DNA from 2 places in the Arthrobacter sp. zg-Y179 genome. Region 1 is predicted to be linked to the other one. Evidence: predicted binding sites of a transcription regulator. Region 1 holds the regulator's gene; the other holds the start of a gene.
What was found. Region 1 encodes HspR, which represses chaperone genes until heat shock. Its sites were predicted from a motif close to AAGTTGAGTCNNNNNGACTCAACTT; they were not measured.
Positions count from the first base shown of each region.

Region 1 (9,912 bases):
CCGTTGCGCGGCGGGGGCCGGCGCCACGTGCCGGACGGCCGGAGGCTGCACCGGCGGCGCCGCGGGAGGCCCCGCCTGCACGCTGGCCGCTGCCGGCGCCCTCGGCACGCTGGCCGGTTGCCGGGCGGCGGTTGCGGCCGGATGCGGTGGCCGCTGAGGCGCTGTTGCGACGGCCGTCAGAGGACCGGGCCGGACGCTGCGTACGCACGTCGTCACCGGCGGCTGCGCGGTCGTTGCGTTCCATGCGGTCGGGGCGTTCAGCCGAAACGCGTCCGCGTCCGCCTGTACCGCCGCGTCCGCCGGCGCGGGGAGCACCCGTGCTGCGGGCAGCACGCTTGCGCTGGGCGTTGGCGCCGGTGGAGCGCCCGCCGCCCTGCTGCGGGGACTTGGCGGCAAGCTGCGCTGCACGGACATGCGGTTCCACGATGGCCGCGCGTTCGCCGATGAGCTTGGCGATCGACGGCGAATTGTGGCTGACCTTCTCGATGGAAACGTCGACGCCGGCAGCCTTCATCAGCTTCGACACCTCGCTCTTCTGCTCCGGAAGGGTCAGCGTCACGACGGTTCCGCTGGAACCGGCGCGGGCCGTACGGCCTGAGCGGTGCAGGTAGGCCTTGTGTTCCGTGGGCGGGTCGATGTGGACAACCAGCTCGACGTCGTCCACGTGCACGCCGCGGGCGGCGACGTCGGTGGCCACCAGTACGCGCACGTCACCGGAAGCGAACTCCGCCAGGTTGCGGTCACGGGCATTCTGGGACAGGTTGCCGTGCAGGTCCACCGTGGGGATGCCGTTGTCCGTGAGGAACTGGGCCATCTTGCGGGCGTGGTGCTTGGTGCGCATGAACATGATGCGGCGGCCCTGGCCACCGGCCAGTTCCTTGACCAGCAGCTTCTTGGCCGTCTGGTCCTGGACCAGCAGCACGTGGTGCTCCATGGTGGACACCGCTGCCTGCGGCTCATCCACGGAGTGCGTCAGCGGGTTCGACAGGTAACGGCGGACAAGCTTGTCCACGCCGTTGTCCAGGGTGGCGGAGAACAGCATCCGCTGGCCCTTTTCCGGAGTGCGGTCCAGCAGGCGCTGGACAACCGGCAGGAAGCCGAGGTCCGCCATGTGGTCGGCCTCGTCCAGCACGGTGATCTCGACGGACTCGAGGCTGATGACCTTCTGCTTCATCAGGTCTTCGAGGCGGCCCGGGCAGGCGATGACGATGTCGACGCCGGCCTTGAGCGCCTTTTCCTGACGCTGCTGGGACACGCCGCCGTAGATCACGGTGGTGTTCAGGCCAAGCTCCTTGGCCAGGGGCTCAATCACGTTGTTGATCTGCGTGGCCAGCTCGCGGGTCGGCGCCAGGACCAGGCCCAGGGGGCGGTTCGGGCGGCGGCGGTAGGCTGCTTCATTCTCGGCCAGGCGTGCAACCAGCGGAAGGGAGAACGCCAGCGTCTTGCCGGACCCGGTGCGGCCACGGCCCAGGACGTCACGGCCCTTAAGGGTGTCCGGAAGGGTTTCCACCTGAATGGGGAAGGCCTCGTCAATTCCGGCGGCGGCGAGGGAGGAAACAAGTGCCTTGGGCACACCAAGGGCAGCAAAAGTGGTCATTAAAGACAGGCAACTTTCGGTAAGAGGCCCCCAACGCCGTTTGGGCCGGGGGTTCGCCGAAGAAAAGTCAGACAGTGTCTACCGCACTGAAGCGGGACAAAAGAAAGCGTTCATCGACGCAGGCTGGACTGCTTACACACACTGTTCAAACCTTGGATTTTAAGCATGGTTCAACAGTGGCAGGACCAACATCTGCCTCCAGTTTACCGTAATGCGGAATCTTTCCTAATCGGGGGCTGCAACGGCGGTGAAATCCGGGGCCGTGCCAGCCGATAGCATTAACAGTGATGACTACTGAACCAGCCCTGCCCGACGCCGCCGAAACCGGGCCGGCGGATCCCGCCGCCGGTACCGACGAGGAGCAGCATTTCCGCTCTCCGGTGTCCTTTGTCCGGCGCGGCTCGCGCCTGCAGGGCCGCCGCCAGCAGGCCTGGGACGAACTCTCCGAACGCTTCGTGGTGGATGTCCCGCGTGATGAAGCCGACACCTCGGTGCACCCCGGATACGTGTTCGACGCCGCCGTCGAGTTCGGGCGCACCGCTCCCCTCGTCGTCGAAATCGGCTCCGGCCTGGGGGAAGCCGTTGCGCATGCCGCCGAGCAGAATCCGGATAAGGACTTCCTCGCCGTGGAGGTCTATCTCCCGGGCCTGGCGCAGACCCTGCAGCGGATTGGGCAGAAGGGCCTGACCAATATCCGCGTGGTCCAGGCGAATGCCCCGGAGGTGCTGACCAGCATGCTCCCGGCGGGGTCCGTGGCGGAGGTTTGGGTGTTCTTCCCCGACCCCTGGCACAAGACCCGCCACCACAAGCGCCGTTTGGTCAAGGAATCCTTCGCCGAACTGGTGGCCCGGGTGCTGGTGCCCGGCGGCACCTGGCGCCTGGCAACCGACTGGTCCGACTACGCCGTACAGATGCGCGAAGTGCTGGATGCTTCGGCCCGGTTCGAGAATCTGCACGCAGGCGAACGTGCCGGTGAAGAAAGCCCGCTGACGCGCGTGCACCGGGAGGGCCTGGAGAACAAGGCCCCGGAAGACGACGTCGACACCCGCGGCGGCTGGGCCCCGCGCTTCGAGGGCCGGACCCTGACCAGCTTCGAGAACAAGGCCCACGAGGCCGGCCGACTGATTTTCGACCTTGCTTACCGAAGGATCTAAGAACCATGACTGAACCGAACGACGCACGCGTCGGCCTCTACATCGACTTCGACAACATTGTCATCTCGCGCTATCAGCAGTTGCATGGCCGCAACGCGTTCCAGCGCGACGGGATCCGCAATTTCGACCGGACGAACCGCGAGGCCGACCCCGAAGTTGCCGCCAAACTCACTGCAGCGACGGTGGACTTCAACGCCATTATCGATTTCGCCGCTTCCTTCGGCACCCTGGTGGTCAACCGCGCCTATGCCGACTGGTCGGTACCGGTGAACGCGAGTTACCAGCGCCAGCTGATGTCCCGGGCAGTGGACCTCACTCAGCTGTTCACCACTACCACCCGCGGAACCAAGAACGGGGCAGATATCCGCCTCGCCGTGGACGTCGTCGAAGACCTCTTCCGCCTGCCCGACCTGACCCACGTCATCATCGTCGCCGGCGACAGCGACTACATTGCCCTCGCGCAGAAGTCCAAGCGGCTCGGCCGCTTCGTCGTCGGCATCGGCGTTGCCGGGTCAACCAGCACTTCCCTCGCCGCGGCCTGCGACGAATTCGAGGATTACGACTCGCTTCCCGGCATCGAAGCCGCAGCCGCCGCTCCGGCCGCGGCGGATACTGCCGCCAAGAAGACTGCGGCGCCGACGGATTCCCAGCCCGATCCGGCCCCTGCCCGCAGGCTCACCACCGTCCCCATGTTCTCGCACACGGGACAGGCCGGGTTTGAGGAGCCGGAGCCCGCCGACGACGTCGACCCGGGTGTCCTCGCAACCGAACTCCTCGTGCGTGCCCTGCAGATCGGGCACGCGAAGGGCGACGCCGACGAGTGGCTAAACACGGGCACGGTCAAGAACCAGATGCGCCGGATGGACCCGGCCTTCAACGAGAAGCCGCTGGGCTTCCGGTCCTTCACCGACTTCCTCTCCTCGCACGGCGACCTGGTGGAGCTGGACGACGACGGGCCGCAGCGTCTCATCCGCCTTCGACCGGAAGCTGAAACCCGCCGTTGACACGCAGCGGCGAGCCCTCCGATTCCCAGCCGCGGGATCCTGCAGCCGTCGAGGAGCTGTGGGACCGGCGCTACGCCGACAGCGGCGAACTGTGGAGCGGGCAGCCCAATGCCGTGCTGGTCAGCGAGGCCCGGGGGCTCCGGCCCGCCCGCGCCTTGGATGTGGGCTGCGGTGAGGGTGCCGACGCCCTGTGGCTGGCGGAACAGGGGTGGGACGTCACTGCACTGGACGTCTCGGGGGTAGCGCTCGCCCGGGCGGCCCGCCAGGCCGCGCTGCGTTCGGTCCGGGTGGACTGGGTGCATGCCGGCCTGGTCGAGGCTGCCCTGCCGCCGGCGTCCTTTGACCTGGTTTCGGCGCAGTACCCCGTACTCCTGCGGACTGACGGGAACGAAGCGGAACACGCGTTGCTTCGCGCCGTCGCGCCGGGCGGGGTTCTCCTGTGGGTGCACCATCCGCCGCCCACCGCGGAGGAAGCAAAGGCCCGCGGAATTGACCTTCACGAGTACGTGGGAGTTGCCGACGTGGCCGCACTGCTCGATGACGATTGGCGGACAGAGGTCGACGAAACCCGCCCACGGCACGTTGCCAGCGGTGCCGGCGCCCACCACACGGAGGATGTTGTGCTGCGCGCACGGCGGCTGCGCTAGCCCTCCGGCTGCTTTCCCTCCCGGGGGACCGCCTGCTCGCCTCCCGTCCGTTGACAGGTGCAGCGCCGCGTCGCGAGCATGGTGCCGGGCACCGTTACCCAGTGCCGCAACCAACGGGAGGGCACCATGGCCGGCCGCATTTCCATCGATCTTTTTATGACCCTCGACGGCGTTGCCCAGGCTCCGGGCGGCCCGGAGGAAGACCCGGAGGCCGGATTCGCCTACGGTGGCTGGCAGGCTCCCCTGTTCGACGAAACCGTGGGAGCGCAGGTGGACGAGGGTATCCAGTCCATGGACGCACTGCTGCTGGGCCGGAAGACCTACGACATCTTCGCCGGCTACTGGCCTCACCAGCTGGACGGTGGCAACTCCGACATTGCACGCAAGTTTGACTCCATCCCCAAATACGTCGTGTCCCGGGGAACTCCGGATCTGGGCCGATGGCGGGACTCGCACCACCTCGAGGGGGAACTGGCGGACGCGGTGGCAGGCTTACGGGCGCGACACCAGGACGTCCACGTCATCGGGAGCATCGATTTCGCCCGCACCCTGGTGGCGGGCGGTATGTTCGACTCCCTGAACCTGTGGGTGTATCCCGTAGTTCTCGGCCCCGGGAAGCGCCTGTTTCCTCCGGACGGGCCGCCCGCGGAACTGAAACTGCTCGAAGCTTCAGCCGCTTCGGAAAATGGAGCCGTGCTCCTGCGCTACGGCTGGGCGGGACCGGCCCCCGCAACCGGAGTCATGGGGTCCTGACCGGAGGGACTGCGCGTAGCCGTTAGGCGTTCCTGCTGCGGCGGAGGACAACGGCGTCTCCGACCCGCAGCATTCCGGTCCGCACTACGGGCGCCTGCAGACCGAATTCGGTGGAGTGGTGCGTGCCGAGAAGCTTCAGGGCTTTGGTTTCCGCCGGGACACCGGCCTGCGCCTGGTCGATCATCACGCAGCGTGGCATCCCCTCCCCCAGACGCAGAAGAACCTCGCCTCCGAGGACCAGTTCGGCGCCGACCCAGTCGTCCTCGCAGAACGCCGGCTGGGAACCGGTGTCGATGACGATGTTGGCGCGGAAGCGGCGGTCATCCACCGCGCCGCCCGCCAAGCCTTCGAGGGCCGCCAGGGAGGATGTCGTCACCAGGTGCAGGGGCGTCTCGTCGTGGTGTCCGACACCGGTTTCGGGCCGCAGGGTCAGTTCCCGGCCGAAGGCTGCGCTCAGCGCCCGCGAGGCAGCCGGATCATCGACTCGATACCGATGGCCCTCGGGGCTCAGCAGCAGCGGTACGCCGCCGTTGCCATCAAGGTTGTTGTTGTCCTCAAGGATGTTGTTGTCCTCAAGGATGTTGTTGTCCTCAAGGATGTTGTTGTCCTCGACAACGGAGGACCACTGCATCAGCCCGGGCACCGGGCGGAAACGCCGGGTCCGCTTGCCGCTGGCGATGCCGCCGTCGTCGGTGTAGACCGCCCATCGGCGGTCATGCTGCAGTCCCGTGCCGGTCACGGCGGAGTCGCGCACTGTCTGGCCCGCGGTGGACTTGACCGGATAGCGGTACAGCGCCCGGACCTGGCCTACCGGCGTTTCCTCATATGGCATCCCGGCATTGTGTCACAAGGACACCGCCGGCCGGCGCTTAGAGTGACTGCACGTAGTCGTCGTCGGCGTAGTTCCGCTCGGCGGACTTGCCGGCGGGAAGGGCGCGCAGCCTGCTTCGGCGCTCCATCAGCGAGACCAGGCCCAGTTGCTGAACGGCCGTCGCGGCGGCCGGCGGGCGCTGCCCCCGGCTGAGGGTGACGACGTCGCCGGCGAGCCCGGCAGCGAAGACGCGGCTGCGGTCCGGGGTGCGCCGCTGCGCCTCGTCCAGTTGGGTGGAGAGTTCCACAACCCGCTGGCGCAGGCCGGTGACTTGGTTCTGCAGCTCCATGATCCGCTTGATGCCTTCGAGGGAGACGCCCTCCTGGGAGAGCTTCTGGACCTCCCGCAGCAGTTCGATGTCGCGCTGCGAGTAGCGGCGGGAGCGGCCGGGCGCCCGGCTGGGACGGACAATCCCGAGCCTGTCGTATTGCCGGAGGGTCTGCGGATGCATTTCCGCGAGCTCAGCGGCAACGGAGATCACGAAAATAGGCGCATTGACATCTATGCCCATTGTTCCTCCTTCACTGCTGTTGAAATGGTAACGCGGGAAGTTCGCCCTCCGGCGGATGAAACCACCTGTTAAAGCCGTGCTTTTGCTGCCAATCCGGCCCGGGGGTCCTCGCCCTTGGTCGCATCGGCAAATGCCTCCACGGCTTCCCGGGCGTCCTTGTTCAAGTGGGTGGGCACGGCGACGTCGATAGTCACCAGCAGGTCCCCGTTGCCCTTGGAGGTGTGCACACCGCGGCCCTTGACCCGCAGGGTGCGTCCCGACGGTGTTCCGGCGGGTACCTTGAGCCGGACGTTATCGGAGGTGAGGGTAGGCACCTCGATGGTCGCCCCCAGGGCTGCCTCGGGGAACGAGACCGGAACGTGGATCCGGATGTTGTTGCCCTCCCGGGTGAAGAAGTCGTGCGGCGTGACGTGGACGGTGACCATCAGGTCCCCCGCACCTGCGGCGCCGGGCTGGCCCTTGCCGCGCACCCGGATCTTCTGGCCGTCCTTGACGCCGGCCGGCACCCGGACCTCCACCACTTCGCCGTTGGGTTCGCGCAGGCCGATCACGGTTCCGTTAATGGACCCGGCAAAGGAAATGGTGGTGCTGGCCGTTCGGTCCGCGCCCTTGGTGGGCGGCGGGGCGCCGAAGCCGCCGCCGCCGAAGCCGCTGCCGCCGCCGAAAAGGTCGGCGAATTCGGGCGGGATGTTGCTGCCGCCCGCGTTAAAGGTTGTCCTCCGGCCGCCGCCGCGTGCGGTCTGGCCGAACAGGTCCCCGAAGATGTCCTCGAAGCCCGCCCCGCCGGCACCGCCGCCGCCCTGGGGGCCGCCGGCGGTGAACCGGGCGCCGCTTCCCATGGCGCGGATGGCATCATACTGCTGGCGTTCCTCGGCATCGGAGAGGACCGAATACGCCTCGGAGAGGTCCTTGAACATCCGCTCGGAGTTGGCGTCGCCCTGGTTCTGGTCGGGGTGGTACTTCCGCGCCAGCTTGCGGTATGCCTTCTTGATGTCGGCGTCGGACGCATCCTTGGGAACACCCAGAATCTTGTAAAAGTCCTTATCGACCCAATCCTGACTAGCCAATTGGTGTCCCTTCCTCATTTGCGAATCCCGCTGCATTGCCGCGAAAACACGGCTGCCGGGCCTGCTGCCCCTGCTGCGGGACCTGCCGATGGAAAAATGTCCGGGGCCGCTTTACGGCGGCCCCGGACACGGTACAACTACTGTTCCGGAACCGAAACAATTACCTGCGCGGCACGCAGGACCCGGTCGCCGGACTTGTAGCCGGCCCTCAGGATCTGCGTGACGGTATCGAACGTGACGTCCGCGCTCTGCTGCTGGATGAGTGCCTCGTGGATGTTCGGATCGAACTCCACACCGGTCTCATCGATGCGGCTGAGCCCGTACGTCTTCAGCGAGTTCTCCAGCTTGGTGGCGATCGCAGCGAAGGGTCCCTCCGCCAGGTCGCCGTGCTGGCGTGCGGCGTCGATGTCGTCCAGGACGGGCATCAGGGAGTTCAGCACTCCGATGACGGCCATGCCCCGGGCGACGTCGCGGTCGCGTTCCACCCGCTTGCGGTAGTTCACGTACTCGGCCTGCAGTCGCAGCAGGTCGTTGCGCAGTTCCGCGGCTTCCGGCGAACCGGACGCGGAAGGCTGGGCCGGTACATCGGCGTTGTTCAGGATCTGCTCCGCCTGGGAGAGTGCATCTCCGTCGGCTCCGGCGGCCGGGGCGGAAGCCGAAGCTTCCTCCCCTGCCGCGCCACCGTTGGCGGAATCCGCAGTCTCGCCCGCGCCGGGCGTTTCCTGGCCGTTTACGGGCTCTTCACCTTCGGGAGTGTTCCCGTGCTCGTTTTCCGCCGGCATGATTACTTCTTTTCTTCGTCGTCGACAACTTCGGCGTCAACGATGTCTTCGTCACCGGCGGCGCTGCCTGCGGCAGAGCCGTCACCGGCCGGAGCACCGTCAGCGGCACCGGGGGTGCTGTCAGCACCGGCGGCGGAGGCCTGGGCGTAGATAGCTTCGCCCAGCTTGGTCTGGGAAGCCTGCAGCTTCTCAAACGCGGTCTTGACCTCGTCGTCGTTGTCCGTGCCTTCAAGCGCCTTCTTCAGCGCGTCGACGTCGGACTTGACCTCGGTCTTGACGTCTTCGGGCAGCTTGTCGTCATTGTCGGTGAGGAGCTTGTCCACCGAGTAGGCGAGCTGCTCGGCCGAGTTGCGGATGTCGGCGGCCTCGCGGCGCTTCTTGTCTTCCGCAGCGTGCTCTTCGGCCTCGCGGACCATGCGGTCGATGTCTTCCTTGTTGAGGGAGGACCCGCCGGTGATGGTCATGGACTGCTCGGCGCCGGTGCCCTTGTCCTTGGCGGACACGTGCACAATGCCGTTGGCGTCGATGTCGAAGGTGACCTCGATCTGCGGAACGCCGCGCGGAGCCGGCGCAATGCCGGTCAGCTCGAACGTGCCCAGCGGCTTGTTGTCGCGGGTGAACTCGCGTTCGCCCTGGAAGACCTGGATGGCCACGGACGGCTGGTTGTCATCCGCCGTGGTGAAGGTCTCGCTGCGCTTGGTGGGGATGGCCGTGTTGCGCTCGATCAGCTTGGTCATCACACCGCCCTTGGTTTCAATGCCCAGGGACAGCGGGGTGACGTCGATGAGCAGGACGTCCTTGCGCTCACCCTTCAGCACGCCGGCCTGCAGGGCAGCGCCCACGGCCACAACCTCGTCAGGGTTTACGCCCTTGTTCGGTTCCTTGCCGCCGGCGAGTTCCTTCACCAGTTCGGAGACAGCCGGCATACGGGTGGAACCGCCCACGAGGATGATGTGGTCGATGTCGGAGACCTTGATGCCGGCCTCGGAAATGACGTCGTTGAACGGCTTCTTGGTGCGGTCCAGCAGATCCTTGGTCAGGTCCTGGAACTTGGCACGGGACAGGTGCTCGTCCAGATGGACCGGGCCTTCGGGGGTGACCGAGAGGTACTGCAGGGAGATGTTGGTGGAGGTGGCCGAGGAGAGTTCCTTCTTGGCCTGCTCCGCTGCTTCCTTCAGGCGCTGCAGGGCGATCTTGTCCTTGGACAGATCAGCACCCTTGGCCTTGGCCTGGCTCAGCAGGTAATCAACAACGCGCTGGTCCCAGTCGTCGCCGCCGAGGCGGTTGTCGCCGGCCGTTGCGCGGACCTGGATGGTCGAGAATTCGTCTTCGTCCTTGCCGACTTCCAGCAGGGAGACGTCGAAGGTGCCGCCGCCGAGGTCGAAGACGAGGATAAGTTCGTCTTCCTTGCCCTTGTCCAGGCCGTACGCCAGGGCAGCCGCGGTGGGCTCGTTGACGATACGCAGCACGTTGAGGCCTGCAATCTCGCCGGCTTCCTTGGTTGCCTGACGCTCGGCATCGTTGAA
Region 1 covers NZ_JAJJOB010000005.1:21,527-31,438, forward strand. Annotated here, with positions in the region: gene LOC56_RS03220 (DEAD/DEAH box helicase) at 1-1,597, opposite strand, end outside; gene trmB (tRNA (guanosine(46)-N7)-methyltransferase TrmB) at 1,885-2,751, shown strand; gene LOC56_RS03230 (NYN domain-containing protein) at 2,757-3,755, shown strand; gene LOC56_RS03235 (class I SAM-dependent methyltransferase) at 3,752-4,402, shown strand; gene LOC56_RS03240 (dihydrofolate reductase family protein) at 4,529-5,155, shown strand; gene LOC56_RS03245 (MOSC domain-containing protein) at 5,178-5,987, opposite strand; gene LOC56_RS03250 (heat shock protein transcriptional repressor HspR) at 6,025-6,537, opposite strand; gene LOC56_RS03255 (DnaJ C-terminal domain-containing protein) at 6,606-7,604, opposite strand; gene LOC56_RS03260 (nucleotide exchange factor GrpE) at 7,742-8,386, opposite strand; gene dnaK (molecular chaperone DnaK) at 8,389-9,912, opposite strand, start outside.

Region 2 (9,912 bases), on a different contig from region 1:
CGTCTTCGTGAAGGCGGCACCGACGTCGGACGCTGTCACTTATCCGTCATACGTGCGTGAATCGCAGGTGGTGCCCTTGATGCCTGCGGACATGCCCATGCCGGCGTTGCTTGCCGCGGAATGCGTGGCGGCGGAGGGCACCGACTGGCAGCTGCTCGTTTATGAGGCGGTGGACGGACACATGCCCGGCCAGCCGTGGACCAGCGCCGACCTGCAGGCCGTCGCGGACTCCTGCAACACCGCCGCCGGCCTCTTGGCGGACTTCCCGCGCGGTGCAGCCGGCCGTCCCGTTGCAGAAGATATGGCCCGGATACCCTCCACTTTCGAGCCGGTAGCCGAGGGTGGTCCGGCGCCATGGTTCCTGCAGACACTGAGTGCCGCACAGGCACGGACATTTTCCGAACTGCTGGAGCTGTGCCCCGAAGCCCTTGCAGGTGATGCAGTCCTTCACGGGGACCTGCGCCCGGACAATATCCTGGTCAGCTCCGGCCGGGCATTGTTCTGCGACTGGAATTTTCTCGGGACCGGCGCTCCCTGGCTGGACTGGGTCGGGGTACTCCCCTACGTGCGTGGTGACGGGTTCGACGTCGACGCCGAACTCCGGCGGTCGGCGCTTACCCGGGACGTCCCGGCTGACCATATTGACGCGTGGCTGGCGTCGCTGCTCAACTGCATGATCGACTCGGGCCGCAAGCCCGAGGTGGCGTCAAGTCCGCACCTGCGCAGCCACGGCAGGCATACGGCACGGTTGATCTACGCGTGGCTGGTCGCCCGCCGAGCGCTTGCCGCCGTGTGAGGCTTAGGCTTTGGCCGACCTGGCAACGGAGCGCCGGTGCCGGCGCTTTCGGGGCCGGACAACGCCGTAAAGACTGATGACACTTCCAATGACGAAGGCTGCGGCCAGCCAGGCGGTCAGTGGATCGCTGGCAAGCAGCCGCGGGATGTTCCGAGACGGAACGATGGTGGCGAAAACGAAGGCGGCCAGCAGGCCGAAATAGCTGCCGATCATGTTCATCCTGTGCCATTTGATATTGCGCCGTACCGCGGCAAGGATGCCAAGGCTGACCGTCACAATGGTGAAGGCGGACAAGCCGTGAAGCCAGCTGAAGTGCCCGTCGGACACAATCCAGAAACTGCATCCGCAGACGTAGTACATCGCTCCGGCCCAGGTGTACCCGAGGATGCGGTGGGTTCTGTCGCGCCGTCGGCGCAGGATGTTGATGGGGCCAATGGCAAGGGCATAAAGAGCGGCGACGGCGTGGGTCGCGATCAGAAGATTCAAGTCCATGCCTCGCAGGATAGTACGACTATCCAGCTGTAGATAGGGGTGGTATCTAGTGGGCTTTGAAGCGCGGCAATACCGGTTCCGGAGCACCATTTATGCCTGCAAACGGTGCCGTGCCCGCAGCTCACAGTGCCCGATAAAAACAGGTACTGAGTCGCGTAGTTTTGGCCTTTTGGGCAGTCCAGCCGAAGGCTAGACTCGAACACATGTTCGAATATCTGCCGTCGGTTGATCATCACAGGAGGGGCCCGCTGGAGGCCCAATCTGCAGTGTTCGACGCCTGGGTGGAGTACTTGGCAGCAGAGTTCGAACCTAACTCCCTTCCGACGCCGGAGGGCTCAATTTCGGAAATCGCATCGGATTCGGAACTGATCGACCAGCTGCGGGCGCTTGAAGAACTGAAGGGTGCCGCTGCCGCAGCGCAGGCACGGATCGCAGCGGCCTTCGATGCCTCGCAGCGGAGCAAGCAGGAACACGCCGGCCTGCGGAAGGAAGAGTTGGGGCGAGGGGTAGCTTCACAGATCGCACTGGCCCGGCGGGAATCCGCCAACAAGGGCGGGCGGCTGCTCGGTTTGGCGAAAGTCCTAACCTCGGAGATGCCGCACACAATGCAGGCCCTGTCCCTCGGGAAGATCAGCGAATGGCGGGCCACACTCCTGGTGCGCGAGACAGCTTGCCTCTCCCTCGAGGACCGCAAACAAGTGGATGAAGAAGTGGCAGGTGATGCCGGCCTGCTGGAATCCCTGGGCGACCGGCAAATCATCGCCCGCACCAAGGCTGCCGCATACCGATTGGACCCGCGGGCGGCAGTGAACCGCGCCGCGAAAGCAGCCTCTGAACGGTTTGTCTCCTGCCGTCCCGCGCCGGACACCATGACGTACCTCACCGGATTGCTGCCCGTGGCGCAGGGAGTGGGCGTCTACGCAGCCCTTTCGCACGAGGCTGACCGGCTGCGCGCCGCAGGCGACTCAAGGGGGCGGGGCCAGATCATGGCGGATACCCTGGTGGAACGGGTCACCGGGCTGGGAGATGCAGGCTCGCCGAAGGTGGAGATCCAGCTGGTAATGACCGACCGGACCTTACTGGCAGGCGATGCCGAACCGGTACTGGTGCCCGGGTACGGCCCGGTTCCGGCACAGTGGGCTAGAGATCTGGTTCGGCGCCGGAACAGTCGGCACCCGAACAGCCGGAACCGGAGCAGGCGGGGCCGGACTAAGGACCAAGCCATGGCCGGCTCCGACAAGCACGCAGAATACTGGGTCCGGAGGCTGTACACGGCTCCGGACACCGGGGAGCTGGTGGCAATGGATTCCCGCGCACGGCTGTTTCCCAAATCCCTCGCACGATTCATCGCGGCCCGGGACACTACCTGCCGAATGCCCTGGTGCGGAGCACCAATCCGCCATCTGGACCACATCCGCCCTCACAACCGCGGCGGACCCACCAGCGCATCCAACGGTCAGGCACTATGCGAGGCATGTAACCATGCAAAGGAAGCACCGGGGTGGAGTGCGGAACCAGTCCGCAGGAGCAGCCCGGAGCCCGAAGCAGACATCGGCATCAACGCGGGCCTCGGAGACCCGGTAAACGCAGCGACTGCAGGACACACGGTGGACACGACGACGCCGACCGGCCACACGTATCGTTCCACCGCTCCACCCCTGCCCGGGACCGCGTTGCCCGGGACGGCTGCGTCCGGAACAGCACCGCGGCCGGCAATCCCGCAATGGAACCCGACGGATCCCCTGGCCCGTTCTCTGGCCCGCCCCTTGGCGCGTCCCCCGGCGCGTTCGTCGGACTCCCCCGTTGAAGCATGCATAGCGGATTTTGTCTGGGCGGCCTAAAGGCGAACCCCCAGAGGGCTGCCGCATATGGAGCACGTGGCTATAGTGACGTCCTACCAGCTAGCGACGGCCAATAAGACAGTGACCAACTCAGCGCTCACGGATCGCCTAATCATCATTAGAAGGACTGCCCATGAAGCTTGGACCGCACCTGCACCGCATCGGCTAATTGCCACCAGAAGGAGTACCCGTGAAGCTTGGACCGCACCTGCACCGTATCGGAAACGACATCGTGGCGGCCTATTTGGTCGACACCGAGGACGGGGTTACCGTGATCGACACGGGACTTCCCGGGCACTGGAACGATCTGCTCGCCGAACTCAAGTCCATGGGTCGAACCCTGGACGACATACGCGGGGTGGTCCTGACCCACGGCGACAGTGACCACATCGGCTTTGCGGAAAGACTTCGCCGGAACCAGAATGTGCCAGTCTTCGTCCATTCCGCAGACGCAGACCGTGCTCGCGGCGGCAAGAAGCCGAAGCCTGCGATGGGCCCCATGTGGCCCGGCCCCGTGGTTCGGTTCTTCGCCTACGCGATGCGCAAGCGGGGCTGGCGCGCAACGTACCTCACCCAGGTATCCGAAGTGGCCGACGGAGATGTCCTCCCGCTTCCGGGTTCGCCGCGTGTTATTGCCCTGCCGGGACACTCTCCGGGGAGCATTGCCGTATACGTGCCGGTGGCGGATGCGGTCTTTGTCGGGGATGCCCTCACCACGCGCAATGTGCTGACAGGGCAGACCGGCATTCGGCCCGCGCCGTTCACCGATGACCCTGCAATAGCCCTGAAGTCCCTGAATCGGCTGGCCGGGCTCGAGGCCACATGGGTGCTCCCCGGACACGGGGCTCCCTGGCGCGGTTCCCCGGGCGAGGTTCAGGAGCTGGCCCGCCTGGCGGCGGCGCGGACAGGCCACCCAGACAGCCGCTGAGACCACAAATTCACCATACGAAAAAGTAGTTGGCACTTGCCCCATGAGAGTGCTAATCTCATTTCGCAAGTTGAGTGCTACTGACTCAACTTTGGAACTGAATCTCGACACCGCTGAAAAAGCGATCACGTTGAAGGAGTTGGTACCACCATGGCTATGAAGTTTGATCCGTTCCAGGAACTGGACCGCATGGCTCAGGCACTGCGCGGCGAAGGAACCCTGCGCGGCATGCCCATGGACCTCTACCGGCAAGGCGACCAGTACATCCTCGCAGCAGATCTCCCCGGGATCGATCCCGGATCCATCGACATCGACGTCGACGGCCAGCTGCTGACGATCCGGGCCCAGCGCACACTGCAGAACGCCGACGGGGTCAAGTGGCTCACGCGCGAACGGGAAGCCGGTAACTTCCTGCGCCAGCTGAACCTCGGCCAGGGGATCGACACTGAGCAGATTTCGGCCCAGTACGAGAACGGCGTCCTCAGTGTCATCATCCCGGTGGTGGAGCGGGCCAAGCCCCGCAAGATCGCCGTCCAAACCTCTGCGGAAGCTTCCGCCATCAACGGCGAAACAGTCGAAGGCAACAGCGCGGTCGAAGGCAGCGACCGTGAAACCGTCGGGGCCTAATCCCTGACTCCACTTTCTGCGACGAAGGGCTCCGGATCTCCGGAGCCCTTCGTTGTACCTGCGACAGGTGCATACCCAGTGGCAAACTTCACCCCGATTCCGGTCAATTCCGCTTTCCGCGGGGCGGGATACTGGGAAATGTACGCCATGAAACGGATCGGGCCGGGGCCAGCGGATGGCAGTCACAGCTGCAGCTACCAGGCTTCGGCTACCGGGAAAGGGGACGCAGCAGTGAGGCTGCCAACTGTCAATCATCGGTACTGGATGATCCACGGAGTACCCCGTGGACTGTTGGGCCGGTTGTCCCGGTTGGGCGGCGCCGCCCAGCTGGCTTTGCTTTCCCTCCTAGGTGCCAGCGCAGTGCTGTTCGAGCTGCTGTAAGTAGGAACTAACTGCAGGAACTCGAGCTACCGTAAGTAAGGACTCCTGCAGGAACTCGCTGCCGGACGCCTGGAGCCATGGGACGCCTGAAGCTGCCGGACGCCTGGACCTAAGAGAGGCCTGAAGCTGCCGGACGCCTGAAGCCAAGGGACGCCCGGCGCTAAAGAACGTCGGTTCCGTCCACTCGAATGTAGACGGGATCACCCGTCCGGCGGGCAGAGGCAGCAGCCTTGGTTGAACGCAGGGCCGCCGTAATCGCGGGAGCTGCCGTGTACGGGAAAAACAGGAGTGTCCGGTACCGTCCACCGGCCCCGCCCAGCTGACCGTCCGGAGACCTGCTGTCCCGTTGCTGGGCGTTGCCGGACGGCGGAACAACTGCGGGTGCAAGAGGCGCCGGCCCCACAGCCCGGACACCCTCAGGCAACTCGAGCCGAGTAATAAAGGCGTCAAGCCCCTCCCTCGACCCGGTCAGTTCGGCATACCGCACAGCCGGAGGCAAACCCAGTTCGCGCCGCAGCTCCAGTTCGCGTTCCGCCGCCGACGCGGGGTCCCAACGGAGCAGATGGCCGACCGTTGCCGAATCATCGGCCGTAACAACGACGAGGCCTTTTTCCGTTGCCGGCCGGACCAGCGCTGCCGCCGTAAACCAGCGGCGCAGGGTGTCCTCCCCCGCCCGCAGCGATTCCCGGGACAGCATCGCGTTGCCGTCCAGCAGGATGGCTGCGGCATAGCCGCCCGGAGCTACGGGTTCGGCACCGGGGGTGGCGACGACCAGTGCCGGGGTATCCGGAATCTCGGTCCGGATGTGGTCGCCGGCGGAAGAAATCACCGTGGTGGAAGGGAACGCCCGGCCCAGTTCCTCGGCGGTGCGCCCGGCACCGGCGGTGGAACCACGCAACTGGGTTCCTCCGCAGTTGCCGCAATGCCACATGGGTTCCGGCCGCCCGCACCAGCGGCATGCCGGAATACCGTTCCTGCTGGCCAGGCCCAACGGACCGGAGCAGTTGCGGCAGCGGGCGGGTTCCCGGCATTCCTGGCAGGACAACGCCGGTGAGAAACCGGTCCGCGCCACCTGGACCAGCACCGGTCCGCGCGTCAATCCTTCCTGCGCTGCCTTCCATGCTGCGTGCGGTATCCGGGCCCGGGCAGCCAAGGGGTCGCGTTCCATCGTGAAGGAATCCGTAGTGCTGACCACCCGCGGGGCATGCGCACGGACAGTGGAACGTTCGGCGGCTATACCGGCCGCCCAGCCGCTGGCGACCAGCCGCTGTGCCTCAGTGCTCCGCGAATGGGACGCCAGGAGCAACGCTGCGTCTTCCAGTTCGGCACGCAGCAGGAGCACGTCGCGGGTGTGCTGGTAGGGCGCCCGCTGTTCGGCGTGCAGGTCGTCGGCGTCATCCCAGATAACGGCCAGGCCGAGATCCTGCACCGGTGCATAGGCGGCCGAACGGGTACCGATGGCCACGCGGACATCGCCGTGCAGCAACTGGAGGAAACTGCGGTACCGCGGAGTGGGCCCGTCTTCGGCCGTCAACCGGACAAAGGCAGCTGCACCGATCCGGGCAGTAAGCGCGGACTGCACCCGGGAGAGGTCCTTGTTGTCGGGAACGACGACGACGGCGCCCCGTCCGGAGAGCAGCGTGGACCGGACGGCCTCGGCAATTTCGGCAGGCCAGTCCTGCGGGCCGTAGCCGCCGAGCGAGGACAGCACAGCGCGGGGGCGGTGGCCCGCAGCCAGATGGGTCAGGAAACGCGGTCCGTGCGGATAACGTGCCAGGGGGTTGGCTCCGGCCCCTTCCGGTCCGAGCACGGCGTTGTCCGGTCCGGGCACGGCGCCGGCCGCTGCCGTGTCCGAGACGGCGACGGTACCGGGGTCGCCGTCGGCACCTGAGCCGGCGTCAGCGGATCCCGCCCGCGCTTCCGAGGTGAACTCCTTGTCCACGCGGGCCGCGCGCGGCGGAATGGCCACCCGCAGCACATCGTGGACCGTTCCGGCGTAGCGTGCGGCGACGGCCTCAGCCAGGCGCAGGATCTGCGGGGAAAGCACGGGCTGCGGGGAGATTACCTTCCCCAGCGGCATCAACCGGGCGGTGGTGTCCGCTTCGGCCGCCCGTTCGGTGATAAATCCGGGGAGTTCCTGGCCGCCGAACCGGACTTTGACCCGGGCGCCGGGCACGGCGTCGGCGTCGAGGTCGGCCGGGACCAGATAGTCAAAGGGACGGTCCAGGTGCGGCAGCGGGGAATCCAGCAGGACGCGGGCAATCGGCAGGGCGGAAGCCGGCTGCGCCTTGCCCACGGGTTTTGCCGACGGCGTGAAGCCGTGCAGCAGGGAAAGCTGCACGGCCTCAGTGGTGTCGTCGGCGGCCATGGCCGGCTACACGTTGAAATAGCTGCGGAGGTCCTCGACCTTGTCCTTGCGCTCCCAGGTGAAACCTTCGTCCTCACGGCCGAAGTGGCCGTGGGCGGCAGTCCGCTGGTAGATGGGACGCTTGAGGTCCAGGCCGTTGATGATGCCCAGCGGACGCAGGTCGAAGACTTCCTTCACGGCGTCGGCAATCCGGGGCGGGTCCACTGTTTCGGTGCCGAAGGTTTCAACGTAGATGCCTACGGGGCGGGCCATTCCGATGGCGTAGGCAATCTGGATTTCCGCACGCCGGGCCAGGCCGGCGGCAACCACGTTCTTGGCCACCCAGCGCATGGCGTAGGCCGCGGAACGGTCCACCTTGCTCGGGTCCTTGCCGCTGAAGGCACCGCCGCCGTGGCGGGCGAATCCGCCGTAGGTGTCAACGATGATCTTGCGGCCGGTGAGGCCGGCATCACCGACGGGGCCGCCGATGACGAACGGTCCGCCCGGGTTGATGATGTGCTCGACGTCCGAGATGTCGAGGTCGGTGCCGGCGAGGACGGGGTTGACCACGTACTCCACCATGTCGGCCCGCAGCTGTTCCAGGTCCAGCTCGGCGGCGTGCTGCGTGGAGACGACCACGGAGTCCACGGAAACCGGGCGGTCGCCGTCATACCCCACAGTGACCTGGGTCTTGCCGTCAGGGCGCAGGTACGGGAGGGTGCCGTCCTTGCGGACGGTGGTGAGGCGTTCGGAGAGCCGGTGGGCCAGCCAGATAGGCGTGGGCATAAGCACCGAGGTCTCGTCGCTGGCGTAGCCGAACATGATGCCCTGGTCCCCCGCGCCCTGGGCGTCGTAGGGGTCAACAACTTTCCCGGTCCGGTTCTCCAGGGAGTTGAACACGCCGGAAGCAATTTCCGGGGACTGCTGGCCGATGGAAACGGAGACGCCGCAGCGGGCGCCGTCGAAGCCGTTGGCCGAGGAATCGTAACCGATGTCCAGGATGGTGTCGCGGACCAGCTGCGGGATCTCGACGTAACCCTCGGTGGTTACTTCTCCGGCGACGTGTACCAGGCCTGTGGTCACCAGGGTTTCAACGGCTACCCGGGACTCGGGGTCGACCTTGAGCAGGCCGTCGAGGATTGCGTCACTGATCTGGTCACAGATTTTGTCCGGGTGGCCCTCAGTGACGGATTCCGAGGTGAAAAGGCGCAGGTTCGACTGCGGCTTAGCGGGAGAGGAAGTAGAAGTCACGGGATTTACTCTACCGGGCCGCACCGACCATCGAAGCACGTGGAGGGTGCGCGGCCTCAGGCGGTGCGTGCAGCGAGCTCGGCGGAAATCCGCGCGATGATGCGTGCCGAAACGTCGGCTTTGGTACCGGCTGCGCTCTCACCGGCATCCTCTGCGGCGTCTGCCGGTGAGAGAATCCTCACCTCGGTTTCGTCCTGGCCGAAGACAAGGGACTTGCCGACCCGGTTGAGGACCAGCAGGTCGCAGCCCTTGCGGGCCAGCTTCTTGCGCCCGTATTCGAGCACATCGGAGGTGGCATCTCCGGTTTCGGCAGCAAAGCCGACAATAAGTTTCGGGGTGTGTGTTCCGGCGGCGTCGCGTGCCTGGACGAGTTCGCGCAGGATGTCGGGATTCCGGACGAGGGTGATCACGGGATCCGCTTCGTCGTCGCGTTTCTTGATTTTGGTGTCCACCACCTGTGAGGGACGGAAATCCGCCACCGCGGCAGCCATGATCACGACGTCGGAGTCCCCGGCGGCCGCATGCACGGCGGTACGCAGTTCGAGGGCTGTTTCGACACGGACAAGCTCGACGCCGCTCGGCGCCGGAACGTCCATGTGCGCCGCTATAAGCCGCACCCGGGCGCCGGCTGCCATTGCCGCTTCGGCCAGCGCTGTCCCCTGTTTTCCTGAGGAGCGGTTGCCGAGGAACCGGACCGGGTCCAGGGGTTCGCGGGTGCCGCCGGCGGTGATGGTGACGGTGGTGCCGGACAGGCCACCTGGAGCAGCTTCGGAGCTTGCACCTTCAACGCTGTTGGCTTCGACGCTGTCAGCTTCGACGGCGGCCAGTGCAGCGGTGAAGATAGCATCGGGTTCCGGCAGGCGGCCGGGACCGGTGTCCTTGCCGGTAAGCCGCCCGGTGCCCGGTTCCAGCACCACGGCGCCCCGGCTGCGCAGGGTCGCGACGTTGGCGGTGGTTGCGGGATGCATCCACATTTCGGTATGCATGGCCGGCGCAAATACCACCGGCCCGCGGGCCATCAGCAGGGTGTTGGTGAGCAGGTCGTTCGCCTGGCCGGCGGCAGCCCGGGCCAGCAGGTCCGCAGTGGCCGGAGCCACCACGATCAGATCCGCTTCATGTCCGAGCCGCACATGGTTAACCTTCTCCACTTCGTCGAAGACCGAGGAGGAGACGGGGTTGCCCGAGAGCGCCTCCCACGTGGAGACGCCGACGAACTGCTTGGAGGATTCGGTGGGGACAACAGTGACGT
Region 2 covers NZ_JAJJOB010000007.1:220,141-230,052, reverse strand. Annotated here, with positions in the region: gene LOC56_RS08300 (phosphotransferase family protein) at 1-796, shown strand, start outside; gene LOC56_RS08295 (DUF2306 domain-containing protein) at 800-1,288, opposite strand; gene LOC56_RS08290 (HNH endonuclease) at 1,492-3,129, shown strand; gene LOC56_RS08285 (MBL fold metallo-hydrolase) at 3,320-4,057, shown strand; gene LOC56_RS08280 (Hsp20/alpha crystallin family protein) at 4,208-4,684, shown strand; gene LOC56_RS08275 (hypothetical protein) at 4,916-5,065, shown strand; gene LOC56_RS08270 (primosomal protein N') at 5,226-7,433, opposite strand; gene metK (methionine adenosyltransferase) at 7,440-8,663, opposite strand; gene coaBC (bifunctional phosphopantothenoylcysteine decarboxylase/phosphopantothenate--cysteine ligase CoaBC) at 8,720-9,912, opposite strand, start outside.
Region 2: LOC56_RS08280 (Hsp20/alpha crystallin family protein) is a predicted target of HspR. The motif match lies at 4,125-4,149, and genes of this name have one in related genera.